DNA from 2 places in the Curtobacterium sp. Csp2 genome. Region 2 is predicted to be linked to the other one. Evidence: riboswitches for the same ligand, from Rfam matches in the RefSeq annotation. Region 2 holds a riboswitch; the other holds the start of a gene.
What was found. Region 2 has a riboswitch for thiamine pyrophosphate ahead of HUN59_RS13665 (ECF transporter S component). Riboswitches for the same ligand answer to the same signal wherever they lie in the genome.
Positions count from the first base shown of each region.

Region 1: linked by a shared signal. The riboswitch ahead of thiM (hydroxyethylthiazole kinase) and the one ahead of HUN59_RS13665 (ECF transporter S component) in region 2 are both predicted to bind thiamine pyrophosphate.

Region 1 is NZ_CP054593.1:2,120,061-2,124,798, forward strand. Features, by position in the region: gene HUN59_RS10335 (GNAT family N-acetyltransferase) at 1-20, opposite strand, end outside; gene HUN59_RS10340 (NADPH-dependent F420 reductase) at 98-745, shown strand; partial or broken gene thiE (thiamine phosphate synthase) at 1,052-1,663, opposite strand; gene thiM (hydroxyethylthiazole kinase) at 1,660-2,523, opposite strand; TPP riboswitch at 2,512-2,608, opposite strand; gene HUN59_RS10355 (NUDIX domain-containing protein) at 2,667-3,557, shown strand; gene HUN59_RS10360 (phosphotransferase) at 3,706-4,455, shown strand; gene HUN59_RS10365 (DnaJ domain-containing protein) at 4,533-4,738, shown strand, end outside.
Region 2 is NZ_CP054593.1:2,816,938-2,821,675, reverse strand. Features, by position in the region: gene glgX (glycogen debranching protein GlgX) at 1-1,695, opposite strand, end outside; gene HUN59_RS13670 (hypothetical protein) at 1,825-2,148, shown strand; TPP riboswitch at 2,229-2,340, shown strand; gene HUN59_RS13665 (ECF transporter S component) at 2,335-2,976, shown strand; partial or broken gene HUN59_RS20150 (energy-coupling factor ABC transporter ATP-binding protein) at 3,114-3,545, shown strand; gene HUN59_RS13660 (ATP-binding cassette domain-containing protein) at 3,519-4,738, shown strand, end outside.

The DNA of each region.
Region 1 (4,738 bases), 700 kb from region 2:
TCGCGGAACTCGTGGGCCATGCGGCCATCATGCACCCGGCCGGGACGGGCCGTGCACCGTGCGGGAATGCGCCGCCGCACGCGGTGTTGCAGGTCGCATGACCACCATCGGCATCATCGGAGCAGGCAACATCGGATCCCAGCTCGCACGTCTCGCGGTGCAGCACGGCCACCAGGTCGTGATCGCGAACTCGCGCGGACCGGAGACGCTGCAGGACCTCGTCGCGGAACTCGGCGACGGTGCCCGTGCGGCGACCCGAGACGAGGCGGCGGCCGCCGGGGACATCGTCGTCGTGACCACCCCGCTCGCCGCGATCGAGACCATCCCCGTCGAACCCCTCGTCGGCAAGGTCGTCATCGACACGAACAACTACTACCCGCAGCGCGACGGCCACATCGCGGCCCTCGACGACGAGACCACCACGACCGCCGAGCTCCTGCAGGACCACCTGCCCGGCGCCCGCGTCGTGAAGGCCTTCAACCACATCGCCGCGACGGCCCTCACCGACGAGGCGCAGCCCGCCGGCACCCCGGACCGCCGCGCCCTGGTCGTCGCCGGTGACGACGAGGACGCCAAGGCCGTCGTGTCGGAGCTCATCGACTCGTTCGGCTTCGACGTCGTCGACGCCGGGCCGCTCGCCGAGGGCTGGCGCATCCAGCGGGACACCCCCGGGTACGTCACGCGGTACACGGCCGACGAGCTGCGCGGCAAGCTCGCCGAGGCCAAGCGCTACCGCGACATGTGACCCCCGCCCGGCGCAGCCCCGCGTCCCCGGAACTGGGGCTGCGCCGAGGTCCATGCGGACGGATAGAACTGACGATGGATCAGTACGGACGAGGGAGCACCAGTGGCGTCGCACCGCATGCCGGACCGGGACCGGCCGCGCCGACCGGTCCCTGCCTGGGTCACCGCGCCGCCGCACGCTGCGGTCACGACCGTGGTCGCGGATGCCGGCCTGGAGGCACGCCCCACCCCCGCCGTCGTCCGTCCGGTCCGCCCCGTGGCCGGGTCCGGCGGCGTCCCACGTCGCGACGAGCGCGGCAGCGGACGCACCAGGGTCGGCCGCCGCGCAGATGCCCGACACCACCGCGACACCGGCGGCGCCGGCGGCGCGGAGCGGTGCGACGTCGTCCAGCCCGACCCCGCCGATCGCCACGCACGGCAGGTCCGTGGCCGCGGCGATCCGCGCGAACCCGTCGTGCCCGAGCGCCGGCGGGTGGTCCGGCTTCGTCGTCGTCGGGTGCACGACACCGACCCCGAGCAGGTCCACCGTCCCGCGGGGGAGCCGCTCGACGGCCGCCAGGTGCTCCGGCGTGTTCGCGGTCAGCCCGACGTGGGCGTCCGCGCCGAGCAGGGCGCGCGCCGCCGTCACCGGGACGTCCGACTGGCCGAGGTGCACCCCGGCGACGGCGTGCCCGGCGTGCCGCGCCGCCAGGGCCACGTCGAGTCGGTCGTCCACCACGACCGTCGCACGGTCGCCCACCGCGTCCGCGACCGCCGCGGTCAGGGCGAGCAGGTCCCGGGCCGACGCCGTCTTGTCGCGGACCTGCACGATCCGCACGCCGCCGTGCACCGCCGCACGGACGACCGCGAGCACGCCGAGGCCGTGCCGGTCGCGCAGCACGGGGTCGGTCACCAGGTAGACACCCACGTCCGCGGTCACGCGCCGACCCCCTGCGGGGCGGTCGTGCCCGGTTCGACGGTGATCCGGGCGGCGCGGACGACGTCCTCCGGGGTGAGGGACGCCAGCCGGTCGAGGAACAGCGGCTGGAACGTCCCCGGTCCACCGGCGTCCGTCGCCGCGAGTTCGGCGGCGATCGTGTGCACCGCGGTCGCCGCGACCGCCGCGGCCCCGGGGTCGTCCGGGGCCACCGCCGTGAAGGCCGCGACGACCGCACCGAGCGCGCACCCGCCGCCCGTGATCCGCGTCAGGAGCTCCGTCCCGTTCGCCACCCGCACCACGCCGGTGCCGGGCGCGACCACGAGGTCGACCGCACCGGACACGGCCAGCGCGCCCACGATCCTCCCGTCCGATGCCCCGACGGCCGCCGCACGCGCGTCGTCGGGGCCGACCGTGCTGTCCACTCCGCGCCCACCGGCGCTCGCGCCGAGCACGGCGAGGACCTCGGAGGCGTTGCCTCGCAGGACCGTCGGGCGCAGAGCCAGGAGCTCGCGCGCCAGCGCGGTGCGCACCGGGAGCGAGCCGACGGCGACCGGGTCGAGGACCCACGGGGTGCCCGCCCCGACGGCGGCGGTCGCGGCCTCGACGGACGCGGCACGCGGCTCGGCGTGCGGGGTGCCGGTGTTCACCAGCAGGGCGTCGGCGACCCGGGCGAACGGACCGGCCTCGGTCGTGACGTCGACCATCGCGGCCGAGGCACCGAGGGCCAGCAGGACGTTCGCCGTGACGTTCTGCACGACGGTGTTCGTGATGCACTGCACGAGCGGCGAGCGGGCCCGGACGGCCTCCAGCAGGTCGGCGGTGCGGTGGGCCCAGGCAGGGGAGGGCGCAGCGTTCTCCATGGACGATCCCTTCGCGAGTACGAGCTCGAGCAGGTTCGACGGGTGTGATCTCAGCCGCCCGGTGACGGCACCCCGTGTCTCGGGGCACACGGTACACGAGCCGTCCGCAGTCATCGAGGGGGCCCGTGTGCCAGGGTTGACGGGTGCCAGATCCGACGCCTCCCGGACCCCCGCCCGGTCCGCGCGACCCCGGCGACGCGTGGGCGGTCGGACCCGACGGGACGAAGGCGTGGGGCCGCTTCGGCGCCGCCGGCCTGCTCGTCGACGACGGTCACGGCCGCGTGCTCCTGCAGCACCGCGTCGAGTGGAGCCACCACGGCGGCACCTGGGGCATCCCCGGCGGCGCCCGGCACCAGGGCGAGGACGCCGTCACCGGCGCGCTCCGCGAGTCCGCGGAAGAGGCCGGGGTGCCCGAGGACGGCGTCGACCTGCGCCACACGGCCGTCCTCGACCTCGGCTTCTGGACCTACACGACCGTGGTGGGCCGCGCCTCCCGGCCGTTCGACCCGGTGATCGCGGACCGCGAGAGCCTCGCGCTGTCCTGGATCCCGCTCGACCAGGTCGTCGACCTGCCGCTGCACCCGGGCTTCGGCGCCTCGTGGCCGGCGCTCCGCGACGCCATCACGACCACCCCGCACGTCGTCGTCGACGCCGCGAACGTCGTCGGCAGCGTGCCCGACGGCTGGTGGAAGGACCGCGCCGGTGCGGCGTCGCGACTGCTGGCGTCCGTGTCGACGCTCGCCGCGGCCGGGCTGCCCGCCGACGCCCTCGGGCTCGGGTTCGACCGGTGGTGGCCACGCTGGACCGTGGTGCTCGAGGGCGCCGCGCGCGGTGCGGACGACGTCGGTGCGGACGTGGCCGTGGTGCGCGCCGAGGGGTCCGGCGACGACGCCGTGGTCGCGGCGACGGCGGCCGCGGTCGATGCCGGCGACGCGCCCGTCGTGGTCGTCACGGCGGACCGCGAGCTGCGTGAACGCGTCGGGGCGCTCGGGGCCGAGGTCCGCGGTCCCGGCTGGTTCCGCGAGCAGGGCTGAGCGACCGCCGGGCTCCGGTTCCGGTGTCGCCGGGCTCCGGTTCCGGGGTCGCCCTGCGACGCGCATCGTGACCGAACCGTGACGGAGGGGGCTCCGTGCCGATACGCTGGCGCCCACGTCGACGGGGACGTGCCGACAGGAGGTCACGATGGAGCGTGTCACGAGAGCCGACGACCGCGTCCACCGCCCAGCCGGGCCCTGGACGCCGACGGTGCACCAGCTGCTCACGCACCTGCACGAGCAGGGCTTCGTCGCGGCGCCCGAGCCCATCGCCCTCGGCGACGCGCTCGAGACGGTCACCTTCGTGCCCGGCGTCGCGGGCAACTACCCGTGGAGCGCCGAGATCGCGGGCGAGGCGGCCCTCGTCACCTCCGCGCGCCTGCTCCGGCAGTACCACGACGCCGCGGCCACGTACCCGCGCAGCGCGACCGACGTGTGGTCGCAGGCCGAACGCCTGCCGGTCGAGACGATCGTGCACGGCGACTTCGCGCCGTACAACTGCGTCTACGACGGCATCGCGGCGGTCGGGCTCATCGACTTCGACACCGCGCACCCCGGTCCGCGGGTGTGGGACGTCGCGAGCGCGGTGTACCGGTTCGCACCGTTCACCACCGGGCAGGTCGAGGGCAGCACGGCGCCGACCCTGGACGAGCGACTCGAGCGGGCCGCGGAGTTCTGCCGCGCCTACGAGCTCGACGACCGGTCCCGCGGGGTGCTCGTCGAGACGATGACCGCCTCGCTCGTCGCCCTGGTGACGACGATGGAGACCGAGGCCGCCGCCGGCAACCCGAAGTTCATCAGCGACCTGGAGCACGGGCACGCCGAGCTCTACCGGGCCGACGTGGCGTACATCGAGGCGAACGCGGACGCGATCCACCAGGCGGTCACCGCGCTCTGACGGACGGACCGCGCCCAGGCAGCGTGCAGCCCGCACGCGGCGGTCTCCGACGGATCGTCCGGTAGCGTCGGGAGGCCATGACCGACAGCCCGGCCGACGCCACCCCGTACGAGGTGCTCGGCGTCCTCCCCACCGCCGACGACGACGAGCTCCGTCGCGCCTACCGCCGGGCCGCCCGCGAGTCCCACCCCGACCTGGGCGGGGATGCCCGGCGCTTCCGGCAGGTCCAGGTCGCGTGGGAGCGCATCGGCACGCCGGCCGCCCGTCGCGCGTACGACGCCGG
Region 2 (4,738 bases):
GAGCTTCACGACGTCGGCGGTGAACTGGATGAGCTCGTCGTCGGCGTGCTCCCAGTCGATCCAGCTGATCGGCGAGTCCTGGGCGTAGACGTTGTTGTTGCCGCCCTGGGTCCGCCCGAGCTCGTCACCGTGCGCGATCATCGGCACGCCCTGGCTGAGGAGCAGCGTCGCGAGGAAGTTCCGGCGACGCTGCAGCCGGAGCGCGTGCACCGCCGGGTCGTCGGTCGGCCCCTCGACGCCGGAGTTCCACGAGCGGTTGTGGCTCTCGCCGTCGTTGTTGTCCTCGCCGTTGGCCTCGTTGTGCTTCTCGTTGTAGGCGACGAGGTCGTACAGCGTGAAGCCGTCGTGGGCGGTGATGAAGTTGATGCTCGCCTTGGGGGTCCGGCCGTCGTGCTCGTACAGGTCGGCCGATCCGGAGATGCGGGACGCGAACTCGCCGAGGGTCGATGGTTCGCCGCGCCAGAAGTCGCGCACGGTGTCGCGGTACTTGCCGTTCCACTCGGACCACTGCGGCGGGAAGTTGCCGACCTGGTAGCCGCCGGGACCGACGTCCCACGGTTCCGCGATGAGCTTGACCTGGGACACGATCGGGTCCTGTTGGACCAGTTCGAAGAAGGCTGCGAGGCGGTCGACCTCGTAGAACTCCCGCGCCAGGGCGGCCGCGAGGTCGAAGCGGAACCCGTCCACGTGCATCTCGGTGACCCAGTACCGCAGCGAGTCCATGATCAGCTGCAGCGAGTGCGGGTGACCCACGTTGAGCGAGTTGCCGGTGCCCGTGGTGTCCATGTAGTACCGCTTGTCGTCCTCGACCAGGCGGTAGTAGGCGGCGTTGTCGATACCGCGGAACGACAGCGTCGGCCCGAGGTGGTTGCCCTCGGCGGTGTGGTTGTAGACGACGTCGAGCACGACCTCGATCCCCGCACGGTGCAGCTCGCGCACCATCGCCTTGAACTCCTGCACCTGCTGCCCGCGGTCGCCGGACGACGAGTAGTGCGAGTGCGGCGCGAAGAACCCGATGGTGTTGTAGCCCCAGTAGTTCGACAGCCCCTTCTCCTGCAGGGTGGAGTCGTTCACGAACTGGTGCACCGGCATGAGCTCGAGGGTGGTGACGCCCAGCCGCTTCAGGTGCTCGATGACCGCCGGGTGCGCGACGCCGGCGTAGGTGCCCCGTTGTTCTTCGGGGACGTCGGGGTGCGTCTCGGTGAGGCCCTTGACGTGGGCCTCGTAGATGACGGTCTCGCCGTACGGGATGCCCGGCGACCGGTCGCCCTGCCAGTCGAAGAAGGGGTTGATGACGACCCCCTTCATCATGTGGGGCGCCGAGTCCTGGTCGTCGGTCGAGTCCGGGTCGCCGAACGTGTACGAGAACAGCGCCTGGTCCCAGTCGATGTCGCCACTGGTCGCCTTGGCGTAGGGGTCGAGGAGCAGCTTGTTCGGGTTGCCGCGCAGTCCGCTCGCCGGGTCGTACGGGGCGTGCACGCGGAAGCCGTACTCCTGCCCCGGTGCCACGTTGGGCAGGTACGCGTGCCAGACGTGCGCGTCGACCTCGACCAGGTCGACGCACTCCTCGTTCCCAGCGTCGTCGAAGAGGCACAGTTCCACGCGGTCGGCGACCTCGCTGAACAGGGCGAAGTTCGTGCCGCTGCCGTCGTAGGTCGCCCCGAGGGGGTACGGACTGCCGGGCCAGGTGTGCAAACGGTCCTCCAGGTGTGGGTGCCGCCAACGTATCGGCGCGGCCCCTCCGCGTCCGCAGACAAGCTCCAGCAGTGGACGAGGGTGACTCCGCGCGTCGCTGTGGAGGAGTGGCCGAGTAGCCTCGCGCGCATGGCCAACATCGTGAGTCAGATCGCAGACAAGGTGCGCCCGATCGGCGTCTCCACCAACTACGGCGAGCCGGTCGAGGTCGGCGACCAGACCCTCATCCCGGTGTCGCTGGGCTGGTTCGGCTTCGGCGGCGGCGGGGACGGCGACGACAACGGCGGCGGGGGTGGCGGCGGCGTGTCGATCCCCGTCGGCGCCTACGTACGCCGTCCCGGACAGGACCTGCAGTTCGAGCCGAACCTCATCTCGCTGCTCGCGGTCAGCATCCCGACCATCTGGGTGACCGGCAAGGCGCTCGCCAAGGTGGTCCGCGCACTCAAGAAGTGACCAGATGACGGACGGGAGGATCGTGGCGACGCCGCCACGATCCTCCCGTCCGTCATCTGGTCGTCACCCGTCTAGACTGCTGCCACACACACGGGAGTCCGGGACCACCGGGCTGAGAGGGAGCGAACGGCGCTCCGACCGTCGAACCTGATCCGGGTCATGCCGGCGCAGGGAGGAGTCAGCACCATGCCTGCAACCATGCAGTCCACCGTCCCGTCCACCACCCTCCGGCGGTCGCTCCGCTGGCGCGTGGTCGACATCGTCGTCGCCAGCGTCCTCGCGGTCGCGATCGGCGTCGTCTTCAAGCTCTGGGAGTTCGGCTACGAGCCGCTCAGTGCGGGAGCCGCCCTCGTCCTGCCGGGATCGCAGTCGCTGTTCGGCGGCGTCTGGCTGCTCGCCGGGCCGATCGTCGCGATCGTCGTGCGGAAGCCCGGAGCCGCCCTGTACGCCGAGATGGTCGCCGCCTCGGTCGAGGCGCTGCTCGGCACGCAGTGGGGGTGGCTGACGCTCGAGGCCGGCCTCGTGCAGGGCCTCGGCGCCGAGCTCGTCCTCGCGCTGTTCCTGTACCGCGTGTACCGGCTGCCGGTCGTCGTCCTCGCGGGGGCGGCCGCCGGGCTCGCGCTCGGCATCAACGACACCGTCCTGTGGTACCCGGGGCTCGACGCCGGGTTCAAGGCCGTCTACGTCGTGTGCGCCGTGGTCTCCGGTGCCGTCATCGCGGGTGCCGGGTCCTGGGCGATCGTCCGGGCGCTCGCCGCGACCGGGGTCCTGTCGCAGTTCGCGGTCGGTCGGGAGCACGCCAAGCGCACGACCCGCAGCGCGGCGTGACGGCCGTGTCCGCCGGTCGTGCGGACGCAGCGCCCGCGACCGAGGTCCCGGCGAGCACCGGCCCGGCCGGCATCGTCTTCCGTGACTGGGGGTGGCGCTACGCCGCCCGCGACGAGTGGGCGGTCCGCGGGGTCGACCTCGCGGTGCGCCCGGGGGAGCGGGTCGCCGTCGTCGGACCGTCCGGCGCGGGCAAGTCGACGCTGCTGCGGGCCGTCGCCGCGGTGCTGCCCGACGAGCCGGACCCCGAGGACGACACCGCCGCGGCCGTCCAGGGCACGGTCCTCGTCGACGATGCCGCACCGGGGACGGTCCGCGGGCGGGTCGGCCTCGTCATGCAGGACCCCGAGGCGCACACCGTGATGTCGCGCGTCGGGGACGACGTCGCGTTCGGTTGCGAGAACACCGGCGTGCCGCGGGACGAGACCTGGCGGCGTGTCCGGTCGGCGCTCGACGTGGTCGGCCTCGACCTGCCGCTCGACCGGTCCACGACCGCGCTGTCCGGCGGGCAGCGGCAGCGGCTCGCACTCGCGGGCGTGCTCGCGATGCGTCCCGGCGCGCTCGTGCTCGACGAGCCGTGCGCGAACCTCGACCCGGACGGCGTGCGTCAGGTGCACGACGCCGTGCGCGCGGTCCTCGACGAGACCGGTGCGACGCTGCTCGTCGTCGAGCACCGGATCGGCACCTGGCTCGACCTGGTCGACCGGCTCGTGCTGCTCGCTCCCGCCGGCGGGGTCGTCGCGGACGGCACGCCGACCGAGGTCCTCGCCGCGCACGGTCCGGCGCTCGCGGCGGCGGGCGTGTGGGTGCCCGGGTCGGAGCCTGCTCGGGGCTCGGCTCGGCAGGCGGTCCCCGGGGAGGACCGCGCGCACGCTCGGGCGCTGCTCGACGCTCGGGGACTCGCGACCGCGCGCGGCCGGGGGCACCGGGTCGGCAGCGGCATCGACCTGACGGTCCGGCACGGGCGTGTGCTGGCGGTGACCGGGCCGAACGGCGTCGGGAAGTCGACGCTCGGCCTGACGCTCGCCGGGCTGCTCGCGCCCGACGCCGGCGTCCTCGAGGCCACCCCCGCCCTGCGGCACGGCCTGGCCGGGGCGGCGCCGTCGTCCTGGTCCAGCCGGGAGCTCGCCGGCCGGATCGGGACGGTGTTCCAGGACCCCGAGCACCAGTTCGTCGCGGCCACCGTGCGGCAGGAGCTCGCCGCCGGACAGCGTGAAGGGGTTCGCATCCGCCAGGTGCGCCAAGCCGAGGTCGTCGAGCACCCGATCCACCCGGTCCTCGACGTCCGCTCGACCGAGCGCCCGAGGTCCGGCGGCGAGCAGCGACGGCTCGCGATCGGCACGGTGCTCGCGGCGGAGCCCGACGTGCTCGTGCTCGACGAGCCGACCTCCGGACAGGACCGCGCCACGTGGCAGGCCGTCGTGGAACGGCTCGGCGCGCTCGCGGACGCGGGGACGGCTGTCGTCGCCGTGACGCACGACCGTGACCTGGTGCGGGCGCTCGACGCGGACGAGGTGGTGCTCGGCCCGGAGGGCGTGCGACCGGCCGGCCCGGGCGGTCTGCGGCCGACCGGCCCGGGGACGGCGGACGGTGTCGTCGCCGACGTGACGGGGGATGCCCGGCCGGTCGTCCCGGGGACCGCAGCGGACGCGCGAGGGCGATCCGTGCCTCCCGTCCGGCCCCGCGGGATCCGCGGGGTGCAGCCCGTCGCGTCCCTGCTCGGGGTGCTCGCGCTCGGCCTGCTGCTCGTCCTGAGCCTGGACGT